One region of the Streptomyces sp. NPDC056835 genome, then DNA from elsewhere that is predicted to be linked to it. Evidence: riboswitches for the same ligand, from Rfam matches in the RefSeq annotation. Region 1 holds a riboswitch; each other region holds the start of a gene.
What was found. A riboswitch is a leader RNA that binds a small molecule or an ion and turns the genes downstream of it on or off. The one in region 1 is predicted to bind cyclic di-AMP.

Region 2: it holds a riboswitch for cyclic di-AMP, as region 1 does, so the genes downstream of both, ACFRMN_RS03120 (NlpC/P60 family protein) here and ACFRMN_RS27455 (transglycosylase SLT domain-containing protein) in region 1, are expected to answer to the same signal.
Region 3: it holds a riboswitch for cyclic di-AMP, as region 1 does, so the genes downstream of both, ACFRMN_RS23620 (transglycosylase family protein) here and ACFRMN_RS27455 (transglycosylase SLT domain-containing protein) in region 1, are expected to answer to the same signal.

What each region holds. Positions count from the first base shown of each region.
Region 1 covers NZ_JBHUBB010000027.1:24,211-27,413, reverse strand. The annotation lists gene ACFRMN_RS27465 (hypothetical protein) at 1-551, shown strand, start outside; gene ACFRMN_RS27460 (hypothetical protein) at 555-1,172, shown strand; cyclic di-AMP (ydaO/yuaA leader) riboswitch at 1,866-2,054, shown strand; gene ACFRMN_RS27455 (transglycosylase SLT domain-containing protein) at 2,059-2,889, shown strand; gene ACFRMN_RS27450 (amino acid permease) at 2,991-3,203, opposite strand, start outside.
Region 2 covers NZ_JBHUBB010000002.1:143,425-146,627, forward strand. The annotation lists gene pcrA (DNA helicase PcrA) at 1-1,419, opposite strand, end outside; cyclic di-AMP (ydaO/yuaA leader) riboswitch at 1,763-1,926, shown strand; gene ACFRMN_RS03120 (NlpC/P60 family protein) at 1,925-3,166, shown strand.
Region 3 covers NZ_JBHUBB010000021.1:17,882-21,084, reverse strand. The annotation lists gene ACFRMN_RS23630 (cytochrome P450) at 1-154, shown strand, start outside; gene ACFRMN_RS23625 (transglycosylase family protein) at 302-1,312, shown strand; cyclic di-AMP (ydaO/yuaA leader) riboswitch at 1,577-1,753, shown strand; gene ACFRMN_RS23620 (transglycosylase family protein) at 1,761-2,465, shown strand; gene eno (phosphopyruvate hydratase) at 2,785-3,203, shown strand, end outside.

The DNA of each region.
Region 1 (3,203 bases):
CCTTCGCCGCCCTGCCCCTGCCCTTCGAACCGGTCGTCGCGGGTACCGTCTTCTTCGCCGTCCTCCTGGTCATCATGGGAGGGCTCACCCTCGGCCGGGGAGCCGTCCTCGCCATCAGCGCCACCCTCGCCGCCATCCAGGGCTTCCTGTGGTGGTTCTCCCCCTGGGCCTCTCATGTCTACGCCGCCTCGCAGGGCCTGCCGCTGCGCGACAACCTCGGCAACCAGGCTCCGGAACTGCCCGCGAGCATCCCCATGTTCATGCTCCTGGCGGCGGCTGTCATCGAAACGCTGCTGTGGCTGGGCTCGACGCGTGGCTGGTCGAACCGGTGGCTGCCCCAGCTTCTGGGCGCGTCCGGCGGACTGGTGATCAGCGTCTCGGTGCTCCTCCAGAAGTCCCTGCTCGGTGATTCCGGCACTCCCGACGCCGCCGGTCTGCTGGCCGCCGCCGTCGTGGGCCTGGCCTTCGGCGCCCTCGCCGGCTTCCTCGGCGCGCGCTTCGCCGTCATCCTGCGCGCCAATACCCCGACCTCAAGCCCGGAAGGCAACTGATCCGTGCACAGCCATCTCACCGGCCCCGCCCCGGCGCCGTCCTCACGCACCACCACTCCCCGGCCCCCGGCCCGCCGCGTACGCTCCCTGGTCCTCGCGCTGTCCGCGGTGGCGGCCCTGCTCTTCGCGTCGGCCACGCCGGCCGCCGCCTACGAGCCAGTCGGGATCGTGCACACCGAACGCGTCCAGGCGGGCCCGTACAGCCTGACCATCGGGTTCTCCACCTGGCCGCTGCGTGCCATGCAGTCGCTGGACTTCACCTTCGCCCCCGAAGGAGGGATAGCGGGCAAATCGGGCACGCTCACCCGTGACGCCACCGGCCTCGACTCCGGTGACCGCGTCACCCCGCTGGCGCGCCACCCCCGCAAACTCGATGTCTGGGGTCTGGACATCAAGTCCTTCCCCGACCCGGGCGACGTGGCGCTCACCTTCGCCATCGACGGCCCCGAGGGTCATGGCACGGGGACCCTCAAGCACCTGACCGTCCTCGACCAGCCGGGCCCGCCCCTGTCGCTGAGCTGGAGCGTCTGCGCCCTGCCCGTCCTCGGGCTGATCGCCTTCCTGGTCATCGCCTGGCGGCGCAACGAACCGGCGCGCCGGCTCGCCGAGTTGGGCATATAGCGCGGAACGCGCGCTGTGCGCGCAGGCGGCCGAAGGGGGAGCGTGGGACTGGACCACGCTCCCCCTTCGGCCGCGAACTGCCTTTTGCCGAAGGGGTGGTCGTCGCTTTCGATCCACTCTTCGGTGAAAGGCTGCCACGGAACTGACACGTGGCCCGCCCGTGTTCGGAAACGATAGAAGGTCAGAAACGCGCACGGCTCCGCCAATTCGATGGCGTTGAGCGGTTCAATGGCCGCGAGAAGCGGCTCGCACGGGGGCCGCAGGGGTTCGCGAGAGGCCGCCAAGGGCGGCTTCCGAATTACGCGATCATGCGCGATACGGCGGCCCTTGTGAGGCGCCCGCATTTCCGGTCATGGGTGGGACTGTCGAGGTCGGACCGACCAGGCCACATCACGCCTTTATGGGCGATTTATGTCTGTTCTCCCCGAAGTCCATTTATGTAGCGTTTACGCGGCTTTCCATGCTCTGCTCGGTGTCGTGACCTGGACATTTCCGTCATGGGCGTGATGTGTGTCACGTAAGTTCCCGGTCGCGGGCCCGCCTCCTCGTCCATTTCGCGCGCGGGGAAGGCGAGTTGAGTTCCCCGGTATCGGGCCGATAACGAGATCATTTCGGGCCGGATTCACGAATTGGATTCCGTTGTGAATTCAGGGCTTGTTTCGTCCGGGCGTCCTCGCTTACGTTCTCGTCACTCCGGATGGAACGCCGAATCCTGCCGCTGTCCGGAGCCCCACACCCACCCACGTCCGGCAGGAGCGGGGGACCCAGGTAAGTCGCCGATCCGTACTCCGGACCGGCTTGGGGTTAAGCCGCGTTCACAGTGCGGCCGGGCATCTCCAGTCCGAACCCGACAGCTCACCTCGCAGGCGCAGGAGAGGAATTCGTCATGGCCTCAAAGGCTAAGCACCGTCGTCCCAAGAACAGCCCCGTCGCCAGAGGTCTCGTCACCGCGGGCACGGGCGGTGCCGTACTCGCCTTCCCCCTGCTGGCCGCCACCACCGCGGAAGCGGCCCCGTCGGCGCACACCGCCGCCACCGCAAAGGTGACCCTGACCCCGGCCGCCACCGTCCAGACGGAAACCCCGGCGACCTACTCCGTGGTCTGGGGGGACTCGCTGTCCAAGATCGCGGACGAGTACTCGCTGAGCGGCGGCTGGCAGCAGCTCTACGAGGACAACCGCGACGTCATCGGCGGCGACCCGTGCTTTATCCTCCCCGGTCTCACACTGACGCTCGGTACGGGGTCCGACTCGCAGACCCCGGCAGACTCGACCGCCGACTCCAGCGCGGACTCGACCGGCGACTCCACCGCCGACGAGCAGGCCACGTCGGCGCCTGACGAGAGCGCCACGGCCGATACGGGCGCCGACGCCACCGCGGCGGCCACGACGACGTACGCCGACAACCTGGACGGCTGGATCCAGGAGTCGCTGGACGTCATGGCGGCGCACGGCATCCCCGGCTCGTACGACGGCATCTACCGCAACATCATGCGCGAGTCCTCGGGCAACCCGTGGGCCATCAACAACTGGGACTCCAACGCCGCCGCCGGTACCCCGTCCAAGGGGCTCCTGCAGGTCATCGACCCCACGTTCCAGGCCTACCACGTGCCCGGTACGTCGACGGACAGCTACGACCCGGTCGCCAACATCACCGCCGCGTCCAACTACGCGGCCGACCGGTACGGCTCGATCGACAACGTGAACGGCCCCTACTGACAGGCCCGCACACCGCTCGCGGCGGGCCGGACCAGCCCTCAGGGCCGGTCCGGCCCGCCGCGTTCCGCGTGCGCGCGTTCCCGCGTTCCCGCGTCCCGGGCTCAGGCGCGCCGCGCGCGCAGCTCCCGTACCCCCGCCGCCGCCAGGACGAGCGCCGTCGCGCCCAGGGACCACAGCAGCTGTGGGCGTGCCGCGTCATTCGTCAGCATCAGGCCGAACACGACCGCCATCGCGGCGAGCGTGGCCCAGGTCAGCCCCGGGAAGAGCCACATCCGCAGCACCAGCCGCTCCGGCGCCTCCCGTTCGATACGGGG
Region 2 (3,203 bases), on a different contig from region 1:
GTCCTCGGGGTTGGCCAGAACGCGCAGATAGGCGAGCACATCGCGGACCTCCTTGCGCTCGTAGAAGCGCACTCCGCCGACGACCTTGTAGGGCAGGCCGACCCGGATGAAGATCTCCTCGAAGACGCGGGACTGCGCGTTCGTACGGTAGAAGACCGCGACATCGCCCGCCTTGGCCTCGCCCGCGTCCGTCAGCCGGTCGATCTCGTCGGCGACGAACTGCGCCTCGTCGTGCTCCGTGTCCGCGACGTAGCCGGTGATCTGGGCGCCGGCGCCGGCCTTCGTCCACAGATTCTTCGGCCGGCGGCTCTCGTTGCGCTCGATGACCGCGTTGGCGGCGCTCAGGATCGTCTGCGTGGAGCGGTAGTTCTGCTCCAGCAAAATAGTCGTCGCGTCCGGGTAGTCCTCCTCGAACTGGAGGATGTTACGGATCGTGGCGCCCCGGAAGGCGTAGATCGACTGGTCGGCGTCGCCGACGACACACAGCTCGGCCGGGTCGTGCTCCTCGCCGGAGGGGCCCACCAGCTCGCGTACGAGCGTGTACTGAGCGTGGTTGGTGTCCTGGTACTCGTCCACCAGGACATGCCGGAAGCGCCGCCGGTAGTGCTCGGCGACATCGGGGAACGCCTGGAGCAGATGGACGGTGGTCATGATGATGTCGTCGAAGTCCAGCGCGTTGGCCTCGCGCAGCCGCGCCTGGTACATCCGGTAGGCCTCGGCGAGCATCTTCTCGAAGCCGTCGGTGGCCTGGTCGGCGAAGGTCTCCTCGTCGATCAGCTCGTTCTTCAGATTCGAGATCTTGGCGCTGAAGGACTTCGGCGGGTAACGCTTGGGGTCGAGGTCCAGATCGCGGCAGACCAGGGCCATCAGACGCTTGGAGTCGGCGGCGTCGTAGATGGAGAACGACGAGGTGAACCCGAGCCTCTTCGACTCGCGCCGCAGGATCCGTACGCAGGCGCTGTGGAACGTCATGACCCACATGGCGTTGGCGCGCGGGCCGACGAGCTGGCCGACGCGCTCCTTCATCTCGCCCGCGGCCTTGTTGGTGAACGTGATCGCCAGTATCTGACCGGGATGGACGTCGCGGCTACCCAGCAGATACGCGATCCGGTGGGTCAGCACCCGGGTCTTGCCCGACCCGGCCCCGGCCACGATGAGCAGCGGCGAGCCGGTGTGCACGACGGCCGCGCGCTGCTCCTCGTTCAGCCCTTCGAGCAGCGCGGCGGGATCCACGACCGTGCGCGGGGCGCCGTCGCGGTGGTACTGGTCCCGCACCGGAGGCGCGTCGTAGGCACCCTGGAAGAGGTCGTCGGGCACCTGCTCCGGTGCGTGCTCGGCGTCGTCCTCGGGCGGCGGTGGATGCTCGTCGCCGAAGGGCTGGAGGTCCGCCAGGAAACTGTCGTCAAAGAGGCTGCTCATCGCTTTCCGAGTCTAGGCGGCCCCACTGACACTCGGTGCCCGCCTCCGGAATTCCCCGGCCCCGCCACCCTCGCCGTCCCCTCGCCGTCCCCATCCCCGTCACCATCGCCGTCATCGCCGCCATCGCCGTCATCGCCGTCATCGCCAAGGGGATCACCACGGGCGGCGCCTCGGTCACTCATCGTGGCGGTCAGGCGTCACCGATCCGTTTCACACATCGCACGCGCAAATGGTCACGAAAATGTATCGGGCATATCGGCCATCGACCTTCACACCAGCACCACACTTTGGCTAGCGTGCTCGATCAGGCAGCCCGTACCCCCAACGGCGACCCACGCCAAGCGGGCGGCCCACGCCGAATTCGGACTTTCCCCAAGGAAGTTCGAAACCGGGGACCCACACAGAACAACCGGGGTGAATCGGGCCTTTCGCTCAAGGTCCGTAGGGCAGCCTTCCGTTCCGCCCGAACCCGACAGCTAACCCGGTAGGCGGTCCACGGAAGGAGATGCAGACCTTGGCGTCGCATCGCAAGCCGCGCAGCCTCAGCGGAGTACGTACCGCCTCTCCCGCCGTCGGGATCACGACAGCCGCGCTCGCCTCGGTCACGTTGCTCTCGGCGCAGAGCGCGAGCGCCACACCCGTCGAGCCGAAGCCGTCCATCGAAGAGGTACAGAAGAAGGTCGACGATCTGTACCGCCAGGCCGGAAGTGAGACACAGAAGTACAACCGGGCGAAAGAGACCACGCAGAAGCAGAAGCGCGCGGTCGACCGGGTGCTCGACGAGGTCGCCAAGCGCGCGGACAAGCTGAACGAGGCCCGGCGTACGCTCGGCTCGTTCGCGGCCGCGCAGTACCGGGAAGGCGCGGTCACCCCGACCGCCGCCCTGCTCTTCGCGGACAGCCCGCAGGCGTTCTTCGAGCAGAAGCAGGTGACGGACCGGCTGACGGAGCGTCAGCGCGGTGTCCTCACCGACTACCAGACACAGCAGGCCGCCGCCGCGAAGAAGCGGGCTCAGGCGTCGAAGGACCTGGAGTCGCTCACCGCCTCGCAGGCCGCGCTGCGTACCAGCAAGCAGAACGTGCAGCAGAAGCTCGGCGCGGCGCGTGCGCTGCTGTCGCGGCTGACCAAGGAGGAGAAGGCGCGGCTGGCCGCGCTGGAGCGCAAGAAGGAAGAGGAGGCCCGCCGCAAGGCGGAGGCGCGGGCGAAGCTGGAGGCCCGCGCGAAGGAGGAGGCCGAGCGCAAGCGCGAGGAGCAGCAGGCCAAGACCCCGTCGACCGGTACGGGCACGGGCACGGGCTCCGGGACGGGCTCAGGTCAGAGCGGCACAGGCGCGGGTACGGGCACGGGCGCGGGAACCGGCACGAGCGGCGGCACCGGAACCTCGGACGGCAGCTACGCCACCAAGGCCGCCAAGGTCCTCTCCTTCGCCCGCGCCCAGATAGGCAAACCGTACGTCTGGGGCGCCACAGGCCCCAGCTCGTACGACTGCTCGGGCCTGACCCAGGCCGCCTGGAAGGAGGCGGGCGTGGAGCTGCCGCGCACCACCGGGGAACAGGTGAAGGCCGGCACGCGCGTCGCGACCGAGGATCTGCTCCCCGGTGACCTGGTCTTCTTCTACGACGACATCAGCCACGTCGGGATCTACATCGGCGACGGCATGATGATCCACGCCCCGAAGCCGGGCGCGAACGTCCGCGAGGAGTCGATCTACTACATGCCGATCTACGGAAGTATCCGCCCCGCCTGACGGGCGGCGTGCGGAACGCGCGAGCCGGGTGCCGCGC
Region 3 (3,203 bases), on a different contig from region 1:
CCGGGTGGAGGGGCAGACCGCGCTCGCAACCCTGCTGACCCGGCTGCCCGACGTGCGACTTGCGGGAGATCCTGCCGATTTGCGCTGGCGCGGAGGGCTCATCATGCGTGGATTGCGCACGCTTCCGGTGCAGTTCACGCCATTGTCCGGCTGAAGGATTACTGACGGTCCGTCAAGACTGTGACTTTCACGTGATCTCCGCTGCATCGACTTGTGACAGTAGTTCGAGTACCGCTACGTTCTCGAAAACTCAGCCGCCACACGCAGCAGTCGAAACATCAGTCACACGGAAGGCAATCGCATGCGCTCCGGGAACGGCCGACACCGTCGACCTCGCCAGGCCCCCGCTCTGATCGTCGCGGCAGGGGTGACCGGCTCGGCGATCGCCATTCCGCTGCTCGGCGCCGCCGGTGCCAGTGCGGCGGACGCTTCCACCTGGGACCGCGTCGCCGAGTGCGAGAGCGGCGGCATGTGGAGCGCGGACCTCAAGAACGGCTACTACGGCGGACTCCAGATCTCCCAGGAGACCTGGGACGACTTCGGCGGCGCGGAGTACGCGGCCAGCGCCGACCTCGCGAGCCGCTCGCAGCAGATCGCGATAGCCGAGAAGATCCTTGACGCGCAGGGGCCGCGGGCGTGGGCCAGTTGCGCCGCGGTCTCCGGGCTGACGGCGGGCAGCGCGGCGCCGGGCGTGGATCCCGGTACGACGCCCGAGGCGGCGCCGGAGACGGCACCCGAGTCGTCCGAGTCGTCCGAGACGTCCGGAACGCCCAAGCCCTCCGAGACGTCCGGGAAGACAGGGGGCGCCTCCTCGCCCGACTCGTCTCCGTCGGACGCCCCCTCGGGCGCCTCCTCGGCCACCCCGGACGCCCCGGCCTCCGACGGTACGAAGGAGCCCGCTCCCGCCGATCCCTCCGGCTCCGCCGGGTCCGGTGACGGCGCCGCCAAGGGCAAGCACCGCGGCGACGCCGCCCCGGACGACTCCGTACCAGGCAATTCGGGCGAAGAGCGGGAATCCGGCCGTCATGCCTCGCGAGGTGACGGATCGACACGTAACGCGGATGGCGCGGTGGACGGCACGGCAGGCGGCGTGACGGACGGCACGGCGGACGGCGTGACGGGCGAAACGGAAGGCGCGGGCGCGGTGGACGGTGAGTACACCGTCCGTGCGGGCGACTGCCTTTGGCTCATCGCCGATGAACGCGAGGTGCCCGGCGGGTGGTCCGCGATCTACGAGGCGAACAAGGAAACCGTCGGCGCCGACCCCGACCTGATCCTCCCTGGCCAGACCCTTGATCTTGGCGTGAAGTAGGGGCAGTTAGAGACCCTATGTCCACTTCTGGGAAAGTGAGACAAGGGTCTCTTCGCCGCAACTGGGGTCTTTTGGTCCGGCGGTTGGGTCGTTTCCTCTCTCACCTGCGCAAATGGGTTCGCTCAAGGGGGAGGTAAGGGCGATTTTTCCTTGATGTGCTTCTTTGAACAACGGGCAGACCTGTGATTACGGTCTGAACCGCTCGCACCGCGGGCCCCGTCGACCGTCACGCCGAATCCTGCCGTCGGTCGGGGGGAGTAACCGACGCGTCATGCGCCGTAGGCAGGAGCGGGGGACCCAAAGGTTCGCGCCGGGCTCCGGCCGTCGAGAGACGGCCGAGGACCGGCTTGGGGTGAAGCCATGTGCGACTGAGCACAAGGCCGGGCAACTCACTTGGCCCGAACCCGACAGCTGACCTCGTAGGCGTCGGTGAGGGAGATGTTCCATGCTGCTGCGTTCCAGCAAGGGCAAGCACCGCCGCCCGTCGAAGGCCGCCCGCTACGCCACGCTCGCCGGGGTCACCGGTGCCGCCGTCGCCGCCCCGTTGATCGGCGCGACCTCGGCCTCCGCCGCGACCGCCGCCGAGTGGGACAAGGTCGCGCAGTGCGAGTCCGGAGGCAACTGGTCCATCAACACGGACAACGGCTTCTACGGCGGCCTCCAGTTCACGCCGTCCACCTGGGCCGCCTACGGCGGTACCGCGTACGCCGCCCGCGCCGACCAGGCCAGCAAGTCCCAGCAGATAGCCGTCGCCGAGAAGGTCCTCGCCGGCCAGGGCAAGGGCGCGTGGCCGAACTGCGGCGTGGGCCTGTCCAGCGCCGCGTACGACGGCGGCTCCGCCACCCAGCCCACCCAGAAGCAGTCGCAGCCGAAGCAGCGGCAGGCTCCCAAGCCGCAGCAGTCGCAGCAGGCGCAGCCGAAGCAGCAGGAGACCACGCGCGGCGCGGCCCAGCCGGCCTCGCGCGGCGAGAGCCGTCCCACCACGATCAAGAAGGGTGACGGCGAGTACAAGGTCAAGTCGGGCGACTCCCTCTCCAAGATCGCCAAGGCCGAGGACGTCAAGGGCGGCTGGCAGAAGCTGTTCGACCTGAACAAGGACATCGTCAGCGACGCCGACGTGATCTACCCGGGCCAGCAGCTCCACCTGAGCTGACCCACCCGGCCCAAGCCGGGCACACCCGGCCCGTCCGGCCCTGTCCGGGGCCCACCCGGGACCGGCCCCACCCGAGACCGCCCCGGTCCGGCGCGTAACCCCCGTACGCGCCGGGCCGGGGTTCCGGCTGTGGCCCGCCCGCGGGTGGCGGTGGCTCCGGCCGTGGCTCTGGCGGTGGCTCCGGCCGTGGGGGAATCGCACCTCATTTCGTCTTAGGTGGCGGGCACCGGCCGACCGATCACCCCGCGCCGGATAGTCTCGTGTCGCAAGGCCAATGAGACCCTGCACTCCAAGCGTCACATCCCAGAAGGAGATGCTCGTGCCGTCCATCGACGTCGTCGTAGCCCGGGAAATCCTCGACTCCCGAGGCAACCCCACGGTCGAGGTCGAGGTCGGCCTCGACGACGGCAGCACGGGTCGTGCTGCTGTCCCCTCCGGTGCCTCCACCGGTGCGTTCGAGGCCCTTGAGCTCCGCGACGGTGACCAGAACCGCTACCAGGGCAAGGGTGTCGAGAAGGCCGTCCTCGCCGTCATCGAGCAGATCGGCCCGGAGCTGGTCGGGTACGACGCCACCGAGCAGCGCCTGATCGACCAGGCGATGTTCGACCTGGACGCCACCCCGGACAAGTCGTCGCTCGGCGCCAACGCCATCCTCGGCGTCTCCCTCGCCGTCGCGCACGCCGCCTCCGAGGCCTCGGACCTCCCGCTCTTCCGCTACCTCGGCGGCCCGAACGCGCA